Regions from separate parts of the Streptomyces sp. NPDC017991 genome, predicted to be linked through region 2. Evidence: riboswitches for the same ligand, from Rfam matches in the RefSeq annotation. Region 2 holds a riboswitch; each other region holds the start of a gene.
The links. A riboswitch is a leader RNA that binds a small molecule or an ion and turns the genes downstream of it on or off. The one in region 2 is predicted to bind S-adenosylmethionine.

Region 1: another riboswitch for S-adenosylmethionine. It lies ahead of ACH4DZ_RS29320 (glutathione S-transferase family protein); the one in region 2 lies ahead of thrC (threonine synthase).
Region 3: another riboswitch for S-adenosylmethionine. It lies ahead of ACH4DZ_RS17500 (aminotransferase class V-fold PLP-dependent enzyme); the one in region 2 lies ahead of thrC (threonine synthase).

Annotation. Positions count from the first base shown of each region.
Region 1 is NZ_JBIRGP010000011.1:63,598-70,948, reverse strand. It holds gene ACH4DZ_RS29340 (LLM class flavin-dependent oxidoreductase) at 1-896, opposite strand, end outside; gene ACH4DZ_RS29335 (NtaA/DmoA family FMN-dependent monooxygenase) at 893-2,293, opposite strand; gene ACH4DZ_RS29330 (LLM class flavin-dependent oxidoreductase) at 2,313-3,614, opposite strand; gene ACH4DZ_RS29325 (putative leader peptide) at 3,691-3,858, opposite strand; SAM riboswitch class IV at 4,127-4,274, shown strand; gene ACH4DZ_RS29320 (glutathione S-transferase family protein) at 4,528-5,316, shown strand; gene ACH4DZ_RS29315 (GNAT family N-acetyltransferase) at 5,415-5,972, shown strand; gene ACH4DZ_RS29310 (C40 family peptidase) at 6,019-7,351, opposite strand, start outside.
Region 2 is NZ_JBIRGP010000009.1:134,147-141,497, reverse strand. It holds gene groL (chaperonin GroEL) at 1-736, opposite strand, end outside; gene ACH4DZ_RS26015 (cold-shock protein) at 1,091-1,297, opposite strand; gene ACH4DZ_RS26010 (MoaD/ThiS family protein) at 1,773-2,048, opposite strand; gene thrC (threonine synthase) at 2,159-3,487, opposite strand; SAM riboswitch class I at 3,503-3,660, opposite strand; gene ACH4DZ_RS26000 (glucosyl-3-phosphoglycerate synthase) at 3,860-4,807, shown strand; gene ACH4DZ_RS25995 (trehalose-6-phosphate synthase) at 4,986-6,410, shown strand; gene otsB (trehalose-phosphatase) at 6,444-7,298, opposite strand; gene ACH4DZ_RS25985 (DUF3263 domain-containing protein) at 7,328-7,351, opposite strand, start outside.
Region 3 is NZ_JBIRGP010000005.1:262,995-270,345, reverse strand. It holds gene trpD (anthranilate phosphoribosyltransferase) at 1-1,031, shown strand, start outside; SAM riboswitch class IV at 1,226-1,342, shown strand; gene ACH4DZ_RS17500 (aminotransferase class V-fold PLP-dependent enzyme) at 1,520-2,899, shown strand; gene ACH4DZ_RS17495 (Lrp/AsnC family transcriptional regulator) at 3,112-3,393, opposite strand; gene ACH4DZ_RS17490 (rhomboid family intramembrane serine protease) at 3,390-4,139, opposite strand; gene ACH4DZ_RS17485 (hypothetical protein) at 4,297-4,536, shown strand; gene ACH4DZ_RS17480 (NYN domain-containing protein) at 4,572-5,921, shown strand; gene ACH4DZ_RS17475 (C40 family peptidase) at 6,274-7,305, shown strand.

The DNA of each region.
Region 1 (7,351 bases), on a different contig from region 2:
TGGTAGCGGTGCACCTTCTCGATGATCTGCTGCGGGCTGCCGATCAGGGCCGAACTGCGCTCCACGAAGTCCTCCAGGGTGGGGAAGACCGGTTCGAGGCCGAGCCGCTTCTGGAACGCCGACTGCCCCTCGAAGACGGGCCGGTAGGCGCTGATCGCCTCCTGTGAGGTACGGGCCGCGTAGTAGCCCGCGGTTCCGGCGCCGACGGCGATACGGGCCGGGTCATGGCCGTGGTGTTCCCAGCGTTCGCGGTAGTACCGGATCAACTCGGCGTACGGCTCGATGGGGTTGGAGACGTTCGCGGAGAAGAGCGGGTCGCCGTAGCGGGCGGCCAGGTCGACGGACTCCTTGCTCGTGGCGCTGCCGTGCCAGACGCGGACGGGCTGCTGGAGGGGTCTGGGCCACACCTCGGCGTCCACCAGTTCGGGGCGGAAGCGGGTCGCGGCGGTCACCTTGTCCTGTCTCCAGAGCTGCCGGAACACCTCGTAGCTCTCGGCGTTGCGGTCCCACTGGTCCTCGGGCGTGACGTGGAACAGGTCGCGCTGGGCGGCCCCGTTGCCCTTGCCGATGATCAGTTCGAGACGGCCGCCCGACAGGTGGTCCAGGGTCGCGTAGTCCTCGTACGCGCGGACCGGGTCGAGGAGGCTGAGGGTCGTCACCGCGGTGAACAGGCGGATCCGGGAGGTGAGGGCGGCGATGTGGCTGAGAACGACGGGCGGTGAGGAGGAGATGAAGGGGCGCTCGTGCCGCTCCCCCACGCCGAAACCGTCGAAACCCAGCTCCTCGGCCAGCAGGGCGTTGTCGAGGACCTCGCGGAAGCGGTCGCCGGTGGACTTCTGGATGCCGGTCACCGGGTCCGGCGCGTGCACGATCAGGGTGATCGCAAGGAACTTCACGAGGCGACCGCCCGCTCGCCCCGCGCCGCGGAACCGGACCGGGCGGCGGGCCGGGCCAGTCCCAGGTGGTCGCGCAGGGTCGTGCCCTCGTAGTCCGTACGGAAGACGCCGCGCTCCTGGAGCAGCGGGACGACCGTGTCGGCGAAGGCGTCGAGGCCGCCGGGGGTGATGTGCGGGACGAGGATGAAGCCGTCGCTCGCGTCGGCCTGGACGAACTCGTCGATGGTGTGCGCGACCGTCGCCGCCGAGCCGACGAAGGCCTGGCGGCTGCCGGTCTCGATGACCAGGTCGCGGATGGACCACTTGTTGGCCGCCGCCAGCTCGCGCCACTCGCGGGCGGTGGCCAGCGGGTCGCGGTACATGCGCACCTGGGCCCGGCCGCGGGCGAGGGTGTGCTCGCCGAGGTCGGGGTCGATGTCGGGCAGCGGCCCGTCCGGGTCGTACGCCGACAGGTCGCGGTTCCAGACGAATTCCAGGTGCTTGAGCGCGGTCGCCCCGCTGACCTGCTGCCGGCGCACCTCGCGGGCCAGTTCGGCGGCCTCGGCGTCCGTGTCGCCCAGGACGAAGGTCGCGGCGGGCAGGATGAGCAGCTGGTCGGGGGTGCGGCCGTGGCGGGCCAGGCGGCCCTTGACGTCCGTGTAGAAGGCCTGGCCCTCCTTGAGGGTGGCGTACCTGCTGAAGATCGCGTCGGCTCCGGCGGCGGCGAACTCGCGGCCCTCCTCGGAGTCGCCGGCCTGGAAGATCACCGGGCGGCCCTGCGGGGAGCTCGGGACGTTGAACTGCCCCTCGATGTCGAAGTGCTGTCCCTGGTGGACGAAGGCTCCCGCCCGAGCGTCGCGCAGGAACGTGCCGGACTCCTGGTCGGCGACGATCTCGTCCCCGCGCCAGGAGTCGAAGAGCTCGTTCGCGGTGGCCAGGAACTCCTTGGCCCGGGAGTAGCGCTCCTCCTGCGGCAGGAAACCACCGCGGCGGAAATTCTCGCCGGTGAAGGCGTCCCAGGAGGTGACGACGTTCCAGGCGGCGCGGCCGTCGGAGAGGTGGTCGAGGCTCGCGAACTGCCGTGCCACCTCGTAGGGCTCGTTGAAGGTGGAGTTGATGGTCCCGGTGAGGCCGAGACGTTCGGTGACGGCGGCGAGCGCGGACAGGATCGTGAAGGTGTCGGGGCGTCCGACGACGTCCAGGTCGTAGATCTTGCCGCCCTGTTCGCGCAGGCGCAGGCCCTCGGCGAGGAACAGGAAGTCGAACTTGGCGCGTTCGGCGGTGCGCGCGAAGTGCGCGAAGGAGTTGAAGTCGATGTGGCTGCCCGCCTGGGGGTCACTCCACACGGTGGTGTTGTTGACGCCGGGGAAGTGGGCCGCGAGGTGGATCTGCTTGACGGGCTTGCGGGGCTCGCTCATGTTCGTGGATCCTTCCGGCTCAGGCGGTGGTGACGGCGTCGGCTGCGGCCTCGGGGGCGATGGCCCCGGAGGCGGCTGCGTAACGGTTGGCCGGGCGTTCGAGTCCGAGCAGTCCGCGCAGGGTGTCGGCCTCGTACACGTGCCGGAACACGCCGCGGCGCTGGAGTTCGGGGACCAGGCCCCGGGTGATCGCCGGGAGGTCGTGGCCGACGACGGCGGGGCGCAGCCGGAAGCCGGTCAGCCCGACCTCGCTCAACTCCTGGAGCAGGTCCGCCAGTTGGGACGGAGTGCCGGTGAAGATCCGGGCGTCGCTCGTGTACGGATAGCCCGCGAGGGCGTCGAGCCGCTCCTTGCGGGCCACGGCCTCGGCGGGGTCGTCGTCCAGGAACACGACCAGGTCGCCGAAGAGGTGCAGGGGCTCCCCCGCCCGCCCGGCCGCGTCCTGTTCGGCGCGCACCGCGGCGACGATCGCGCCGGCCTGCCCGGCGTCGTGCGGAGTGACGAACCCGAGGTCTGCGGAGCGGCCCAGCAGCCGGAACGGCGCACCGGTCACGGTCTCGTGGGCGAGCGCTCCGACGGGCGGCTGCCCCTGCGGGGGCCGAGGCGTGATCGAGGGCCCCTTGACGCTGAAGTGCGCGCCCTCGAAGTCGATGTAGTGCAGCTTCTCCTGGTCGACGAAGCGGCCGGTGGCAACATCCCGGATCTCCGCGTCGTCCTCCCAGCTGTCCCACAGCCGCCGGACCGCTTCGACGTAGTCGGCCGCCTCGTCGAAGAGGTCGACCGTCAACTCCTGTACGGCGGGGCTCTCCAGGTCCTCGATACGGAACGACGGGACCGTACGGCGGCCGAAGTGCGCGGCCTCGTTGCAGCGGGCCGACACCTGGATCCGTACGCCTGCACGGCCGGTGCTCACATAGTCCAGCGTGGCGATGGCCTTCGATATGTGGAACGGCTCCGTGTGCGTGGCCACCACGGTAGGCAGCAGTCCTATGTGGCTGGTCAGCGGCGCGACCCGGGCGGCGATGAGGACGGCGTCGAGCCGGCCGCGGACCTGGTCGGTCCGTCCGTCGGGCTCGGTGAAGTGCGAGGACTGGAGGCCGAGGGCGTCCTCGATGGTCACGAAGTCGAGCAGACCCCGTTCGGCCTCGGTGACGAGGTCCGTCCAGTAACCGGCGGTGAGCAGGTCCCGGGGGCGGGCCACCGGGTCGCGCCACGCGGCGGGGTGCCAGCCGGCTCCGTCGAGCGCTACGGCGAGACGCAGGGCGGGGGTAGAGGGCAGGGCGGGGGAAGTGGGCAGGGCAGAAGGAGGTACTGACGACACGACGGGGGTGCCTTCCTGATCGACCGTGGAGGAAGCCGGCCCTCACCGGAGGAGGGCGGGGCCGCGGAGGTACGGGTCAGGGACGACAGAGCGCGCCGGCGACACGCAGCAGGTCGATGTGCTGCCGCGAGTACAGGCGGACGCGGCGGCGCGGAGTGAGCTTGGGGACACGGAGGCGGGGTACGGGGCGCGGTCGCACGTGCGTCACCTCCGTCCTGCGGCTCGTCTGCTCGTCGACGCTCACAACAGTACGGCTGTTCCTTTTCTTCCGGCAGTCCGAAATTGATCTCGGCGGTTCCCTGGGCGAACGGTGCGTTGTCGGGTGCGGGTCGGTGAGGGCTGAGCGCGCAGTTCCCCGCGCCCCTGGGGGGCGAGGGCGAAGCCCCGCCTTCAAGGGGCGCGGGGAACTGCGCGGCCGGCCCCCACCGACCCGCACGGGACACTGCCCACCTGTTGAGACGTCGTCTCGGCGTCTTGACGACCTCACTCAGCGCGCCGACACTTGCGGGGACGGTCACGATTGTCAGCGCCCGTCGGACGAGGTCCTCCTCCGTCCGTGCGGTCATCGGCCCCGGCCCGCTGACAGGCAACCCTTCCACCGCGACGGGGTGCCCCGGGTGACGACCGGGTTCCGCCGGTGCGGCGGGACAAGCGTGGTCTCGCCTCGTGCGAGCCCCGACCGGGACGGGTGGGAATTGCCCAGGAACGGCTTGACGAGGCGACTGCACATCGATCTGTTGCGCGTCTCCAGCGCTTACTAGTTCGCTGCCGGTTCACCCGGTCCCTGCGGTCCGCCCGATCCGGACCGTCGGCCCGTGGACCCGCCGGACGTGCACGACACAGCGCAGTCACTCCGTTTCGCCACTGGTGCCCACAAGGCGGCCAGGGCTTCCGCGATTCCCTCTGGAGAGCCATGCCCGAGACAGTTTCCCGCGGTTCGAGCACAGGTACCTTCGCGACGGCCGCACGTACGGCCGTCACCGGCACGCCCGCCTGCGGCACGGTCGCACCGAGCGCGACCGCACGTCCGCACCGCTTCCGCGGCCGCATAGGTGTCGGCCTGGCCGGCGGCTTCTACCCGGCGCCGCACCGCTATCAGCTGTATCTGTCCGAAGGCTGTCAGCGTTCGCTGCGCGTCTCGATCACCCTCGCCCTGCTGGGACTTGAGGACTCGACTGCCACCACCGTGCTGACCCGCCCCGCCGAGACGCCCGATGCCTTCGCCTCGCTGCGCCGGGCCTACGAGGCGACCTGGCACCACTACGACGGCCCGCTCACCGCGCCCGCGCTGTGCGACCGGTGGAGCGGACGCGTCGTCAGCAACCACACGCCCGACATCCTGCGCGACCTCGCCGACCTTGCCGGACTCCGGGACGAGGAGGCGTCCGGCCCGCCCGCGCTGCGTCCACCGGCCCTCGCCGCCGAGATCGACGCGCTGCGTGAACTCCTCGCCCGGGACGTCACACCGACCTCCCAGCCCCCTGCCCGGGCGGCGACACTGACCCTGCTCGATCATCAACTGGCCTCCAGCCCCTATGTATTGGGGGGTGCGATCACGGCCGCGGACGTGGATCTCTGGGTGGCGCTCACCCACCCGGACACGAATGACGGCGCCCGGTCCGCGTACCCCCACCTGGATCGGTACGTCCGGCGCCTCGGCCTGCACCCGGCCTTCCGGGGCAGTGGGCGGACGGCGCTCTAGAAGGCTGCCGGGCGTCATTGCGAACGCGGTGTTTCCGTTCTGCGAACAGGGGGCCCGAGCCGACGACACGCCTCCTCCGCCGGTGTGAGCATGTGCGCATGATCAAGGGAGAAGTCAGGGAAGAAGCCCGCAAGGAGACCGGGGAAGAGACTCGGGCCGCCCGGCGGGCACCGGTGGTCCGCTGGGTGACCGAGGAGTGGGACGCCCCGGCCCCGGCCCGGCTGCGGGAGCAGATGTCCGCCGAACTGGCCCCGCGCTACGCGCCGGTCGAGCACCGGCGCGTACGTGCGCCGCAGCCCGCCGCCGAGGAGATCGTCGTCACCTGGGTCGCCTACGCCGACGACGTGCCCGTGGCCACCGCCTCGCTGCGCAGGCTGCCCGACCGGCACGAGGTGAAGCGGGTGTTCGTGCACGGCGACCACCGCGGCCGGGGTCTGGCGCGAGCGGCCCTCGCGGCGGTGGAGTCGACCGCGCTGAGTCTCGGCGTCGACCGGCTGTGGCTGCAGACGGGCGCGCTCCAGCCGGAGGCCCGGGCACTCTATGCGCGGGAGGGCTGGCAGGAGGTGCGGCCGTACGCCCCGTACGACCGCAATCCGTTCAGCGTCTGCTTCACCAAGGCACTCACGAAGCCGGCGGAGACGCCACAATCACGCTGACTGCTGGCTCCTGGCTCCTGACCTTGGATGGGCCCGCAACGGCCCCTCAGGCAGGGCGGATCACACTGTGGATCGCCGCCTCGCCGGCCCAGTAGATCGACTCTTCGCGGATGGCGACGCCCGGGCTCGGTGCGTGGATCATCATGCCGTTGCCCGTGGCGATGCCGACGTGTCCGACCTGTCCGCTGAAGAGAACCAGGTCACCGGGTCGGATGTCCGCGACGGGGACCATCGTGCCGGCGGTCGCCTGGTCCTGGACGGAACGCGGGAGCACGACTCCGGCGACCTTCCAGGCGGCCTGCGTGAGACTGGAGCAGTCGTACGAGCCCGGTCCCATCGCGCCCCATACGCACGGCTTGCCGATCTGAGCGCGTGCGAAGTCGACGGCCCTGGCGCCCTGTCCGCCGTACCCGGGGTCGGGCGCGGCATAGGTGGGCGTGCCATAGGCGGGCGTCGCATAGGCGGGGGCGGGCGCTCCGTATGCGGGGTTGGCCGCATTCTGCATGTCGAGGGCGACTCCCGTGGCGATGGGCGTGCTCGCGTCGACGTACATGCTTGTGTCGGTCTGCTGGGCACCGGTGTACGGGGCACCGGCGTACTGGTCGACCCCGAGGTACACGCCGTTGCCGATGCTCTGGTCGGCGACGGCACCCGCTCCCGCGGCGGGTATGCCGGGTATGCCGGCGTAGGTAGCCGTTCCGGCGTACATGTCCGTGCCGGCGCGCATGTCCGTACCGACGGCCGGCTGCTGCCACGCGTCCAGGCCGGTCGCGGGCGCGCGATAGTTCTGCGTCTGGGCGGCAGGGCCCCAGGCGCCCTCGATCGCCTGGAAGGGCTGCAGTTCCGCGACGGGTGCGCTGCGCCGGGCCGTATGTCCGGCCAGCAGGTCACGGGCCTGTCCGAGCTTCCGCTGGTTCCGCCGTTTCGAAGTCCGCAGCGTTTCCTGCGACGGTCCGCCGGACGGTCCGGGCAAGGCATTCTCGGCCGCCTGGCGCTGCGCCGGTACGGCCGGCAGCGCCGTGCCGGGGCCGGCGGTCAGCTCGGCGACGGGCCTCGCGGTCAGTTCCGCGACGGGGCCTGCGGCACCGGGGCCGGCGCTCGGGCCGGCGGTCAGCTCCAGGACGGGCCGGTCGGAACCCTCGCGCCCGCCGCGCCCCTCACGGCCGCCGCCGCTCGGACGGCCGCCCGAATCGGCGGGCCGGGACGCGGCGGAACCCCGGTCCGGCATCCTGTCGGGCGGCAGCACCGCCGGGAAGACGGGGCCCAGCTGCGAGCGGCCCACGTCGAACCACTGCTTCGCGACGTCCGGCAGCGGGGCGGCGGCATCGGCGGCTCCGCCCCGGCCGCCCCTGTCCCCGGACGCCGGCTTGACGGTGTCG
Region 2 (7,351 bases):
GCAGCGGCTTGCCGCCCTGCATGACCTTCTCAAGGAGCGGGAGCAGGTCCTTGACGTTGGCGATCTTCGAGTTGGCGATCAGGATGTACGGGTCGTCGAGGACGGCCTCCATACGCTCCATGTCGGTGGCGAAGTACGCCGAGATGTAGCCCTTGTCGAAGCGCATACCCTCGGTGAGCTCAAGCTCAAGACCGAAGGTCTGGGACTCCTCGACGGTGATGACGCCTTCCTTGCCGACCTTGTCCATCGCCTCGGCGATGAGCTCGCCGATCTGGGTGTCGGCGGCGGAGATGGAGGCCGTGGAAGCGATCTGCTCCTTGGTCTCGACATCCTTGGCCTGCTCAAGAAGGGCACCGGAGACGGCCTCGACGGCCTTCTCGATACCGCGCTTGAGAGCCATCGGGTTGGCGCCGGCGGCTACGTTGCGCAGACCCTCGCGGACCAGCGCCTGGGCGAGCACGGTCGCCGTGGTCGTTCCGTCGCCGGCGACGTCGTCCGTCTTCTTGGCGACTTCCTTGACCAGCTCTGCGCCGATCTTCTCGTACGGGTCCTCAAGCTCGATCTCCTTGGCGATGGAAACACCATCGTTGGTGATCGTGGGGGCGCCCCACTTCTTCTCTAGGACGACGTTACGACCCTTGGGGCCAAGGGTTACCTTGACGGCGTCGGCGAGCTGGTTCATCCCGCGCTCGAGACCGCGCCGTGCCTCCTCGTCGAACGCGATGATCTTGGCCATGTGAAGTGGTCCTCCCGGACTGGGGTGGAATCTCCAGGACCGCGCCTGCGCCCGCGACGGACGGCCTGCAGACCTCGTGGTTCCTTGCCCCACCCGGCCTGCGGGCCTCACTGACCCGGTCCTCGTTGTCACTCTCACCATCAGAGTGCTAACGCCAATGATTAGCACTCGACCCATGCGAGTGCAAGCGCCTCTCAATGATCCGCAGGTGGGAGGGGGTGCGAGGCGGGGGCGCCCGATGACCTTGAGGCGCCCCCCGCCGACCCGCGGCCGGCACCGGACATGCCGAAGGGCCCGTACCCGGGAGGTACGAGCCCTTCGGAAGAAGAACGTCGCAGTAAGTCGGCGCGTGCTTCAGCCGGTCGCCAGCCGGACCATGTCCGCCTGCGGCCCCTTCTGGCCTTGCGAGATCTCAAAATCGACCCGCTGACCCTCTTCCAGGGTGCGGTAGCCGTCCATCTGAATCGCGCTGTAGTGGACGAATACATCCGCACCACCGTCGACCGCGATGAAGCCGTACCCCTTCTCCGCGTTGAACCATTTGACGGTGCCCTGAGCCATGCCTAACTCCCCTATTACTGGCCCTTGCACAGACCCGCACTTCGCGGATCCGGGTCAGACCTCACCCCCCAACGGTTGGGGGTGTGCGCCGGAACGCGTCGACCGCGGCTGAATGTATCCGTCCAACTGCCGTCTGCAACAGGTCAATCCGACGAGAATTCCGGGCACGGCTGATCGGAAATATGTGAAGGATTTACGCAGATCCAGGGCAAGTCGGGCCCGGTAAACGCCATAAACGGCTCAAAAGTACCGGTTACTTTGGCTGCTTCTTGTCGGGCCCCGGGCGCGAACTCATATGCGCCGACCTTGCGAAGCGAGGCAGCTTCCCCAACTGTACCGCGCTCAACCATACAGAATTGCCCCCTCCGCTTCGGGCGCGGAGAGGGCAATTCGATGAACTCTGCGTGTTCGACATTACCGAGGGTAATGATCAGCGCCGCCGAACGGGGCACCGGGCGGGCTCCGGACGGGGCGCTCAGCCTCCGGCGACCGCCGGGATGATCGAGACCCCGACGCCGTCCGGCGTGGCCGTCTCAAGACCCTGCTCGAAGCGGACGTCGTCGTCGTTCACGTACACGTTGACGAACCGCCGCAGCTTGCCCTGGTCGTCCAGGACACGGGCCGCGATACCGGTGTGGTTCTTCTCCAGATCGGCGATGACCTCGGCGAGGGTCGCCCCTTCGGCGGCCACTTCGGCCTGACCACTTGTGTAGGTACGCAGGATGGTGGGGATACGGACGTTGACGCTCACGGAGACCTCCGGTCGGGTGCGTAGCGCCCGATAGGGCGCGGGTCGGTGACATCGCGGCTCCGCCGCGGGGCGCGACCGGCCACTGCCGGCCCGCAGGTGACTGACAACGGCTAAGACCCGAGCCCGGCCTCACGGAACGAGTCAAGACTCGGCCGGATGGTCGCGGTCAGCCCCGTGTCGGAGGCAACGGCGTCCAGCGTCTTCAGACCGTCCCCCGTGTTGAGGACGACGGTCGTCAGGCTCGGGTCCAGCAGACCGGCTTCGATCAGCTTCTTCGCCACCCCCACCGTCACCCCGCCGGCGGTCTCCGCGAAGATTCCCTCGGTCCGCGCCAGCAGCTTGATCGCGTCGACGACCTGGTCGTCGTTCACGTCCTCCACGGCCCCGCCCGTCCGGCGGGCGATGTCGAGCACGTACGGCCCGTCCGCCGGGTTCCCGATCGCGAGCGACTTCGCGATCGTGTTCGGCTTCTGCGGGCGTACGACGTCGTGCCCGGCCTTGTAGGCGACGGACACCGGCGAACAGCCCTCGGCCTGCGCGCCGAAGATCTTGTACGGCTTGTCCTCGACGAGACCGAGCTGGATCAGCTCCTTCAGGCCCTTGTCGATCTTCGTCAGCTGCGAACCGGAGGCGATCGGCACGACCAGCTGGTCCGGCAGCCGCCAGCCGAGCTGCTCACAGATCTCGTACGCCAGGGTCTTGGAGCCCTCCGCGTAGTACGGCCGCAGGTTGACGTTGACGAAACCCCAGCCCTCGCCGGCCGGGTCGCCGATCAGCTCGGAACAGAAGCGGTTCACGTCGTCGTAGTTGCCCTCGATGCCGACGAGCTCGCCGCCGTAGACCGCGGCCATGACGACCTTGCCCTGCTCCAGGTCGTGCGGGATGAACACGCAGGAACGGAAGCCGGCCCGCGCGGCGGCGGCGCCCACCGCGCCCGCGAGGTTGCCGGTGGAGGAGCAGGAGAGCGTGGTGAAGCCGAAGGCGCGCGCGGCCTCCAGCGCCTGGGCGACGACGCGGTCCTTGAAGGAGTGCGTCGGGTTGCCGGAGTCGTCCTTGACGAAGAGCTTGCCGGCGTCGACGCCCAGCTCACGCGCCAGGTTGTCGGCCTTGACGAGCTTGGTCCAGCCGGGGTTGATGTTCGGCTTGTCCGCCACGTCTGCGGGGACGGGCAGCAGCGGCGCGTACCGCCAGATGTTCGCGGGACCCGCCTCGATCCGCTTGCGGAGCTCCTCGGTGTCGTAACCCGAGAAGTCGTACGCGATCTCCAGCGGGCCGAAACACTCCTCGCAGGCGAAAACCGGACCGAGCGGTACGCGGTGGCCGCACTCGCGGCAGGAGAGCGCGGCGGCCGGACCGAGGTCGACGGCGTTCGCGGAGTCCGCGGCGGAGGCGGACGCGGGGGTGGAGTTCGTGGTGCTTGCAACTGTCTGCGCAGCCATGGAGGCGAGGCCCTTTCCTCATCTTCCTCACGACGCACTTCGCCATGAGACGGATTTGGCACCTTCCCGAGCCGGGAGCCTCGCGACACTGATCGGCGATGATCAGGACGAGACCGGCTGGAGGGTTGCCGGGGCTTCAACGGGCCGTATCCCTCTGCCCCTCTGGATGAGCGGTATTCAGTTGTGGTCCTGCACGTGATTTCGGTTGTACACGCAACGACCCCCGACATGCGATGGTCATCAGCGTTGTTCAAGACTGTAACCGACGGCATGGATGGTGGAGAGAGCCGTCCGAACCGCGAGATGACCGTCACACCGGTCTCCGTCGCGGCGGGACGCACGCATCCCGATGAACGCAAGGGAGAGCCGCACGTGCTGGAAGACGTCGAGCGCTGGCTGAGCACGCGCTCCTGGTCCGTCGAGGACCGCCCGCTCAAGAAGCTGATCGCCGCGAAGCGGTCCACGGGCTCCACGGTCAGTGTCGTACTGCCCGCGCTGAACGAGGAGGAGACCGTCGGCGAGATCGTCGCCGAGATCCGCCGCGCGCTGATGACCGCGAGGGTGCCGCTCGTCGACGAGATCGTGGTGATCGACTCGGGCTCGACGGACCGCACCTCCGAGGTCGCCGCCGCCGCGGGCGCGCGTGTCGTGCACCGGGACGAGATCCTGCCCCGTATCCCGGCCGTACCCGGCAAGGGCGAGGTGCTGTGGCGCTCGCTGCTCGTCACCCGCGGGGACATCGTGGCCTTCGTCGACGCGGACCTGAAGGAGTTCTCGGCGGACTTCGTCTCCGGGATCGTCGGTCCGCTGCTCACGGATCCTGGGGTCGACCTCGTCAAGGCGATGTACGACCGCCCGCTGGGGTCCGCCGCGGGTCAGGGGGGCCGGGTCACGGAACTCATGGCCCGGCCGCTGCTCAACATGCACTGGCCGCAGCTGGCCGGGTTCGTCCAGCCGCTGGGCGGGGAGTACGCGGCCCGCCGCTCGCTCCTCGAACGGCTTCCGTTCCCCGTCGGGTACGGCGTGGAGCTGGGCATGCTGGTCGACGCGCTGCACCTGGTCGGTCTCGACGCCCTCGCGCAGGTCGACGTGGGCGTGCGGAGGCACCGGCACCAGGACGGGCAGGCGCTCGGGCGGATGTCGGCGGCGATCTACCGCACGGCTCAGCTTCGGCTCGCGCGCGGACACATGATCCGGCCGTCGCTGACGCAGTTCGTGCGGGGGGAACACGGGTTCGAGCCGCGGACGCACTCGGTGGACATGGAGGAACGTCCACCGATGTCCGAGATCCGCGAGTACGTGTCGCGCCGCGCGGCGTAACGCTCCGCGACAGCCTGACCGTCGGCTGCGGGCCGTCGTAACCGATCGCGCCGTTCCCCGCGCCCCTATTGGGGGCGCGGGGAACGGCGCAATCTTTTGTCTTCGGGTTGACCCGCGACCTCCCTCCACGGCCGGTGGGAACGTTTGAGCGGATGGACCTGCGGCTAGATTTCGAGTCATGGCTCCCACCCACGGCAATCACCCCGTCCTCGTCGCGTCCAACCGCGGCCCGGTCTCGTACACGAAGGACGAGTCCGGCGAGCTCACGGCCAAGCGCGGCGGAGGCGGACTCGTGTCGGGCCTCTCCGCGATCGGCCCCGACGCCGGCGCCCTGTGGGTCTGCTCGGCCCTCGGCGACGGCGACCGCGAGGCCGTCCGGCGCGGCGTGGGCGAGGAGGGCGTCCGGATGCTCGACATCGACGCCGACACCCACGCCGCCGCGTACAACGGCATCGCGAACTCCGCGCTGTGGTTCGTCCACCACATGCTCTACCAGACCCCCCTGGAACCCGTCTTCGACGCGGAGTTCCGGCGCCAGTGGGCGGCCTACGAGACGTACAACCAGGCCTTCGCCGAGGCGCTGGCCGAGGAGGCGGCGGACGGCGCCGCGGTCCTCGTACAGGACTACCACCTGACTCTCGTGCCGCGGATGCTCCGCGAACTCCGTCCCGACCTGCGGATCGGGCACTTCTCGCACACCCCGTGGGCCCCGCCGGACTACTTCCGGCTGCTGCCCGACGACATCGCGGCGAAGGTCCTCGACGGGATCCTCGGCGCCGACCGGGCCGCGTTCCTCACCCGGCGGTGGGCGGACGCGTTCACGGAGTGCTGTCGGACCGTACTGGGGGCCGACTTCGACCCGGACACGCAGATCGGCGTGCACGGCCTGGGCGCCGACGCGGACTTCCTGCGCGAGCGCTCGCACCGCGAGGACGTCGACGAGCGGATGGCCGCGCTGCGCGAGCAGATCGGCACCGCGCCCGACGGCAGCCCCCGCAGGACCATCGTGCGGGTGGACCGCACCGAGCTGTCCAAGAACATCGTGCGCGGCCTGCTGGCGTACCGGCAGCTGCTGGACGACCGGCCCGAGTGGCGCGAGCGGGTGGTGCACGTGGCGTTCGCGTACCCGTCGCGGCAGGACCTGGCGGTGTACCGCGACTACACGGCCGAGGTGCAGCGGGTCGCCGACGAGATCAACTCCGCGTACGGGACGCCCGGCTGGACGCCGGTCGTCCTGCACGTGAAGGACGACTTCGCACGCTCACTCGCGGCGTACCGGCTGGCCGACGTGGCCCTCGTGAACCCCATCCGCGACGGTATGAACCTCGTCGCGAAGGAGGTGCCCGTCGTGTCCGACGACGGGTGCGTGCTGGTGCTGTCGCGGGAGGCGGGGGCGTACGAGGAGTTGGGCGAGGACGCGGTGGTGGTGAACCCGTACGACGTGTCCGGGACGGCGGAGGCGTTGCACGAGGCGTTGACGGTGCCTCTCGCCGAGCGGGCCGAGCGGACGAAGCGGTTGGCTGCGGCGGCGACCGCCCTGCCGCCGGCGCAGTGGTTCCTGGACCAGTTGCACGCGCTCCGCTCCGCGGGGGCGGTTGGCTGACAGGCGCCGGTCGGCGGGGGCTGGCCGCGCCCCTTACGGGGCCAGCCTTGCTGCCAGGGCCGTGAGCAGTCGGGCGACCCCCTCCGGGCCGTCCACCACCAGGTCCGAGCGGTCGGTCAGTTCGGTCACCTCTGCGCTGCCGCTGCAGACCAGGAGGCCCGGGATGCCGTCGGAGCGGAGTTTTTCGACGGCGGCGAAGGCCGGCAGGTCGCCGAGGTCGTCGCCGCAGTACATGACCGACTCGGCGCCGACATCGCGCACGTACTCACCGAGGGCGACGCCCTTGTCCATGCCCGCCGGACGCAGCTCCAGGACCAGCCGCCCCGGTTCGACGATCAGGCCGTGCCTCTGGGCCAGCCGGGACAGCGGTTCGCGCAGTGCCTCGAAGGCGGCCTGGGGGTCCTGGGCACGGCGGGTGTGGACCGCGACGGCCCTGCCCTTCTCCTCGATCCAGCTGCCCTGCCAGGCACCGATGCCGTCGAGGAACCCGGGCAGTTCGGCGCGGGCCGCGGCGACGCCGGGGTGCGGGGCGGGGGCCCGGACCGTACCGGTGACCGCGTCCCAGCGCTCCGCCCCGTAGTGGCCGAGCACGACGAGGTGGTCGAGGCCCGGGACTCCGGCGAAGCCGCCGTACCGCACGGCGACCGACGCCGGCCTGCCGGTGACGACGGCCACCGACGCCACTCTCGGGGCCAGCGCCGCCAGGGCCGGTACGGCGTCCGGGTGGGCGCGGGCCTGTTCGGGGTCGGGGACGATCGGCGCGAGCGTGCCGTCGAAGTCGAAGGCGAGGACGGCCTTGTGGGGCCGCGCGAGGATGGCGGCGAGGCCGTCTCGGCCCGCGGTGGTCACGGGGCTCGGCAGCGACGATGGGTCGGGGTGGCTGGCCATGCTGGGACCCTATCCGCCGAGGTGGGGTCTTACGCCTCCCGCTCGCTCCTGCG
Region 3 (7,351 bases), on a different contig from region 2:
CGGCGGGCCGTTCCTGGCCCGCCCTCCTGAACGGCCTGCTGGACGGGCGCGACCTGAGCGCCGACGACACGGCCTGGGCGATGGACCTGATCATGCGGGGCGAGGCGACCGACGCGCAGATCGCCGGGTTCGCGGTGGCCCTGCGGGCCAAGGGCGAGACCGTCGAGGAGATCTCCGGCATGGTGCGCACGATGTACGCGCACGCCAACGTGATCGAGGTGCCGGGCGACACCGTCGACATCGTCGGCACCGGCGGGGACGGGGCGAAGACCGTCAACATCTCGACGATGTCGGCCGTCGTCATCGCCGGTACGGGTGCCAAGGTCGTCAAGCACGGCAACCGCGCCGCGTCCTCCGCGTCCGGCGCCTCGGACGTCCTCGAAAAGCTCGGCGTCAACCTGGAGCTGACCCCGCGACGGGTGGCCGAGGTGGCCGAGGAGGCCGGGATCACCTTCTGCTTCGCGGTGAAGTTCCATCCGGCGCTGCGGCACGTGGCGGCGGCGCGCGGGCAGCTGGGGATCCGGACGACCTTCAACTTCCTCGGCCCGCTCACCAACCCGGCCCGGGTGAAGGCCCAGGCGGTCGGGGTCGCGCACGCGCCCATGGCGCCCATCGTGGCCGGGGTCCTCGCCGAGCGCGGCAACTCCTCGCTGGTCTTCCGCGGCGACGACGGTCTCGACGAGCTGACCACCACGGCCACGTCCCGGGTGTGGGTCGTCCGGGACGGCAAGGTGCGCGAGGAGGCCTTCGACCCGCGGGACGTGGGGATCGAGCTGGTGCCGGTGGAGGCGCTGCGGGGGGCTGACGCGTCGTACAACGCGGATGTCGCGCGACGGCTGCTGGGGGGTGAGCGGGGGCCCGTGCGGGACGCCGTGCTGCTCAACTCGGCGGCGGCGCTGGTGGCGCTCTCGCCGGGGCCTGGATCGCTCGCCGAGCAGATCCGCGGCGGGATGGCTCGTGCCGCGGAGGCCATCGATTCCGGGGCGGCGCTCCGGACGCTGGAGCGGTGGGTGACGGCGACCCAGGCGTAGTCGGTCGTCAGCGGCCCCGGTGGGGGCGGGCCTCAACGATTGCGCAGTCCCCCGCGCCCCTAGGTACCCAGGGGCGCGGGGAACTGCGCAGCGGGGGGCGGGGGCGGAGCCCCCAGGCGGTGACCGGTGCCCCCGCCGTTCCGCGATGCGGACAGCGGGTTGCGTCGGCGTGATCGTGTGGCAAGATGCTGGCAGGTCATGAGTGACAGTCAACAGGCCCCGGCCGACTGTCCGGCAACCCTCCGTCCGTGGCGGGGTGCCCCGGGTGAAGACCAGGTCGTAGGCAGTGAGGTCTACGGCAAGCGCGGACCCCTCACCGCTCGCTGGAGCGGACACACCAGGGGTCCTGGTCGTTCGAGGGAGCCTTTCATGAGCAAGCGAATGCGATAGGGCGCCGAGCCCCACTTCCGCGTACCCCTTTCACCTTTCCTGTGCCGGGCCATGCCCGCCCGCACAGTGATTTCGCCTGCCTCTCACAGGAGCTCGCCATGTCTGTCTCCACCGCTGCCGCCGACCGGTCCGCCCACTGTGACACCGACGCCTCGGGGTCCCTGCCCGTGCTGGGCCGAGACGTCACCGTTCCGCTCGTGACCGGCGGCGAGGTCACCTACGCCGCGCTCGACTACGCCGCCAGCGCCCCCGCCCTCCAGCGGGTCTGGGACGACGTGGCCGCGTACGCCCCGTACTACGGCAGCGTGCACCGCGGGGCCGGATATCTGTCCCAGCTCTCCACCGACCTCTTCGAGAACGCCCGCAGGACCGTGGGCGAGTTCCTCGACTGCCGCGCCGACGACGAGGTCGTCTTCACCCGGTCCACCACCGACTCGCTGAACCTCCTCGCCGCCGCCCTGCCCGCCGACTGCCAGGTCTTCGTCTTCGAGACCGAACACCACGCCTCGCTGCTGCCGTGGCAGGACGCCCGCGTCACCTACCTCAACGCCCCGCGCACCCCGGGCGAGGCCGTCGCGACGCTGGAGCGGGCCCTCGCCGACCGCGACCCGTACGGTCCGGCCCTCGTGTGCGTCACGGGCGCCTCGAACGTCACCGGCGAACTGTGGCCCGTACGGGAACTGGCCGCCGCCGCCCACGCCCACGGCGCCCGGATCGTGCTCGACGCGGCCCAGCTCGCGCCCCACCACCCCGTCTCCGTACAGGAGTTGGACGTGGACTGGGTCGCGTTCTCCGGCCACAAGCTGTACGCGCCGTTCGGCTCGGGTGTGCTCGCGGGACGCTTCGACTGGCTGCGCGAGGCCGACCCGTACCTCGCCGGTGGCGGTGCCTCGCGGAAGGTGTCACGGCGTACGGACGGCGGGGTGGACGTGGAGTGGCACGAGAGCGCCGCACGGCACGAGGCCGGGTCGCCCAACGTCATCGGCGCCTACTCCATCGCCTCCGCCTGCAAGGCCCTCACCGAGGCCGGCTTCGACACGCTCGTCGCCCGTGAGCAGCAGCTCGTCGCCACCGTCCGGCAGGGTCTCGCCGAGGTGCCCGAGGTCCGGGTGCTCTCGCTCTTCGGCGACGACGCCCCGCGCGTCGGCGTCATCTCGTTCGTCGTCGACGGCTGGAACAGCTCGCACTTCGCCGCCGCGCTCTCCGCCGAGTACGGCATCGGCGTCCGCGACGGCCTCTTCTGCGCCCACCCGCTGGTCCGTACGCTCCTCGGCAGCGACCCGCAGTCCCAGGGCGAGTGCGGCGCCCCCGAGGCCGCCCCCGGCGAGAAGTCCCTGAACGCCATCCGCGTCAGCTTCGGCGTCGGCACCCCCGACGAGCACGTGGAGCGTTTCGTGGGAGCGGTCAAGGAACTCGTGGCGAACGGCGCCAGCTGGAACTACCGCACGGAGAACGGCCGCTGCGTCCCGGCGGCCTGAAGGGCTCCGACACGCAACCCGACCCCCGTACCGCGCGCCCCGGAGGGCCTAGGGCGTTTCTTTTGGATCAGGTCGGATCAGGCCGCGGTGTCCGGTGCGGTGCATCGCAAGGCGGAGCATGATCCGCGTACTGGGCGTACTCGGGTCGTGCGACAACGCCGCGAGGTGCTGTGCCGGGCGCCGCGGACCCGGGCTGATCCAAAAGAAACGCCCTAGTTGTCGCCCCCGATGGCGAACGCGGCCTCCAGGTCGTGCTGCGAGTACGTCCGGAACGCCACATGCGTGTCCGTCCCCTCGACCCCCGGAATCTTGCTGATCATGCCGGGAATGACATCCGCCAGATCGTCATGGGCCTTCACCCGGACCATGGCGATCAAGTCGTACGTCCCGGTCACGGAGAACACCTCGCTGACGCTGTCCAGCGCTGCGATCGACTCGGCGATCTCGGGAATCCGGTCCACGCTGGTCTTGATGAGCACGATCGCGGTGATCACGGCTGGTTTTCTCCCTCGGTGGCCGTCGCTGGGGATTTCACTCTAGCCGGACGCCCGTACCGCACCCACGCGTAGAGGAACCCGGCGGAGAAGCCCAGCAGGTGCGCCAGATAGGCGACCCCCGGGCCCTGCGACGCGCGCCCCGCGGCCAGCCACTGCAGGGACACCCAGAACGGCAGCACCACCCACGCGGGAAACCGCAGCGGAAGGAAGAAGAGGAACGGGAAGAGACTGGTCACCCGTGCTTTGGGGAACAGGTACAGAAACGCGCCGAGGACCGCGGAGATCGCCCCCGACGCGCCGACGAGGGTCTGCGCCGAGTCGGCGTGGACGCCCGCGTAGCCCAGCAGGGCGAGGTAGCCGCAGCCCACGTAGAAGAGGGCGAACTCGACGTGGCCCATCCTCTCCTCGGCCATCGCCCCGAAGACGTAGAGGAAGAGCATGTTCCCCAGCAGATGCAGCCAGCTGCCGTGCACGAACAGCGCGGTGGCCGGGGTGCCGAGGGCCCGCAGCGTCCCCCGGAACAGTTCGACGGGCACCACGCCCCACCGTTCGAAATAGGCCCGCTGCGCGGAAAGAAGCTCGTCACCGGTGCCGTACGAGGGACTGAGCCCCGAGGCCGGACCGATCACGAAGAGCGCGCAGCACAGGGCCATCAGTCCGTACGTCACCGGAGCGGGGTGGCTCCGGAAGGCCCTGACCGCTCTGACCGTCCTGTTGCCGGGTGCACCCCAGTTGCCGAGCATGCACAGAGCATGACGTAACAGGACCGAACCGCACAGAGCGCCTCGCCGCTCCCGGTGGACGGGCGTCGAGTACCCGCCAGGCCGTAGGGTTACGAGCCACACGCTCCGGGGAATCCGGTGCGTCACGAAGACTTACGGAAAGAGAGCGACTGCCACGATGACGGTTCCCCTCCCGACGGCCGAGACCCGGTGGCGCTGCACGCTCTGCGGCAACCTCACGCGATTCGATGTGACCCGTTCGTCGAAGGTCGTCGAGTACGTACATCTGGACCTGGCAGGGGAACCCAAGGTCGAGGAGCGCGACGTGGTCAGTGAGACCATCGACTCCGTGCGCTGCCGGTGGTGCAACGCGGTGGATCAGGTGGAACTGGTGGACAGGCCGGGCGCCCGCTCCTGACAGGAGCCGGCCCCGCACGGACGATGGGGTGAAGGATGGTGGAGACCACAGGCGGTGAGCCGGACGACGGCGACGCCGAGGTGCTCGACCGTCCGCTGCCCGACGGGGTGCGCCGCAGGGTCGTACAGATCGTGTCGGACGGGTTCGGCGGGCTGACCGTGGCCGAACTGCCCACACAGCTGAGGCAGTACGCCCGGTTCACCCCCAATCGTCGCGCCAAGTTCGCGGGGACGGCGATGGCGGCGGCCATGGAGACCGATCCGCTGTTCAGACAGCGCATCGCCGAGAAGCTCAGAGACGCGCAGCCCGAGCTGTCCGGCGCTCTCGACTCGGGCTCGCCGCCCCCGGCCGCCGACCCGCTGGACGTGGCGGCCGCGGCCTATGTGCTGCGCCCCACGGGCTGGGTCAAGCTGGTGACCGCCGCCGGCGAGGAGGCCCTGCGGGCGGACGCCGAGCGTGCCGACGAGGAGAGCCGGGTCGAGCTGGAGCGGCTGCGCGAGGAGCTGGCCGAGGCCCGTGGGCAGACCCGGGCCGAGACGGAGCGGCTGCGCGCCGAACTCGACGCGGCGAAGAAGGAAGCGGAATCGCTTCACCGCAAGCTGCGCGGGGCTTTCAGCGACGTCAAACGGGGTGAGGCGGCCCTGCGCAAGCTGCGCGGCGAGATGGAGGCCGTGCGGAGCGAGGGTCAGGCCCAGGTGTCCGCCGCCGAGAGCGAGAGCCGGCGGCTGAAGCAGCGGCTCGGTGAGGTCGAGGGCTCCCTGGAGGCCACCCGCCGCGCGGCGCGCGAGGGGCGCAGCGTCGAGGACATGCGCGTGCGGCTGCTCCTGGACACCGTGCTCGAAGCCACGCAGGGGCTGCGGCGCGAACTCGCCCTGCCGCCGGTGTCGGTGCGGCCGGCGGAGACCGTGGACGCGGTCGAACCGGGGCGGATGACACCGAAGGACATCGCGGCCCGGGCACTGTCCGACAGCGACCCCGCCGTCCTCGACCAGCTGCTCGCACTGCCGCAGGCGCATCTGGTCGTCGACGGGTACAACGTCACCAAGACCGGCTATCCGCAGATGCCGCTGGAGAAGCAGCGGCTGCGGCTGCTCGGTCAGCTCTCGCAGCTCGCCGCGCAGACCGGCGCCGAGGTCACCTGTGTCTTCGACGGGGCCGAGCTGGCCGCCCCGGTGCTGCTCGCGCCGCCGCGCGGGGTGCGGGTGCTGTTCTCCAAGCCGGGCGTCACCGCGGACGAGTTGATCCGCCAGCTGGTGCGCGCCGAACCGCCGGGACGGCCCGTCATCGTCGTCTCCACGGACCGCGAGGTGGCCGACGGCGTGGCGAGCGCGGGCGCCCGGCCGGTGGCCTCCGTGGTGCTGCTCAAGCGCCTTTCGAGGGGTTGAGACCCGCCCTTCATGGGCACCCTCGCGGCTTCGGTGATCCGATTCGTCGTTCTGTCCCGTACGCACCAAAGATCTCGTACGCACCAAGAGCAACGCATGGTCGTCTTGCCCGACTTGGCGAAACCTTCACGCAACGTAGCGTCAAGAGAGCGTTACTGCACGTGAGTTGATTGCAAAGAATGCGATCGGTGACCGAGATTTTTCCGAGGAGGATTTGAACTGATCACAGGTGGTCACTAGGGTCAGGCGTCGAACCTCTACTCGGGTGATCACTCATTGGGAGTGACGGTGGAGGGGCACCGCCAACCGGCGTCTTCGGTGGGCGGCTGAGGTAATGAAGGAGCTCGCCTCCGTGGCGTCCCACCGTCGACCGAAGCAGCCGAGCCGCACCCGTGTGACCGTGCTCACCACCGCCGCCGCTGCCGCCGTTGCTCTCAGCTCGCAGGCCGCCAACGCCGCTCCCAGCGAGAAGCCCGGCAAGGACGAGGTCAAGGCCAAGGTCGACGCGCTCTACGAAGAGTCGGCGCTGGCCACGGACAGGGCCAACGGCGCCGAGGAGAAGCAGGAGAAGCTGGAGAAGGAGATCGACACCCTCCAGGACCAGGTCGCCCGCGGCCAGGACGATCTCAACTCCATGCGTGACGGCCTCGGTCTGATGGCCAGCTCCCAGTACCGCACGGGCGCCGTCGACCCCTCCGTCCAGCTGTTCCTCTCCTCGGACCCGGACGACTACCTCGACAAGGCGTCCGCCATCGACCAGTTGAGCGCTCAGCAGGTCGAGGCGCTGAAGAAGGTCCAGGACAAGCAGCGGGTCCTCGCCCAGCAGCGTCAGGAAGCGGCCGGCAAGCTCAAGGAGCTCTCCGACACCCGCAAGACCCTGGGCCAGAAGAAGAAGGAAGTCCAGGAGAAGCTCGCCAAGGCGCGCCAGCTCCTCAACACCCTCACGGCCGCGGAGCAGGCGGCCATCAAGACCGCCGACACGCGCGCCAGCCGCGACGCCGGGGACCGCGTCGAGCTTGGCAACGAGGCGCCCGCCTCCGACCGCGGTGCCGCCGCCCTCGCCGCCGCGAAGACCCAGATGGGCAAGCCGTACGTGTCCGGTGGCAGCGGCCCCAACTCGTACGACTGCTCCGGTCTGACGCAGTGGGCGTACAACCAGGCCGGCCAGTCCATAACCCGGACCACCTACACGCAGCAGAACGACGGCACGAAGATCGGCATGAGCGCGCTCAAGCCCGGCGACCTCGTCTTCTTCAACAACCTCGCGCACGTCGGCCTGTACGCCGGCAACGGCGTGGTCCTGCACGCGCCGAAGCCCGGCGCCGTCGTCCGGCTTGAGTCGATGAGCACCATCGGCTCCTTCCAGTTCGGTGTCCGCGTCTGATCCGAGCGCCTCGGGTTTTCCCGGAGGCCGGTCGCCACGCCGCCCG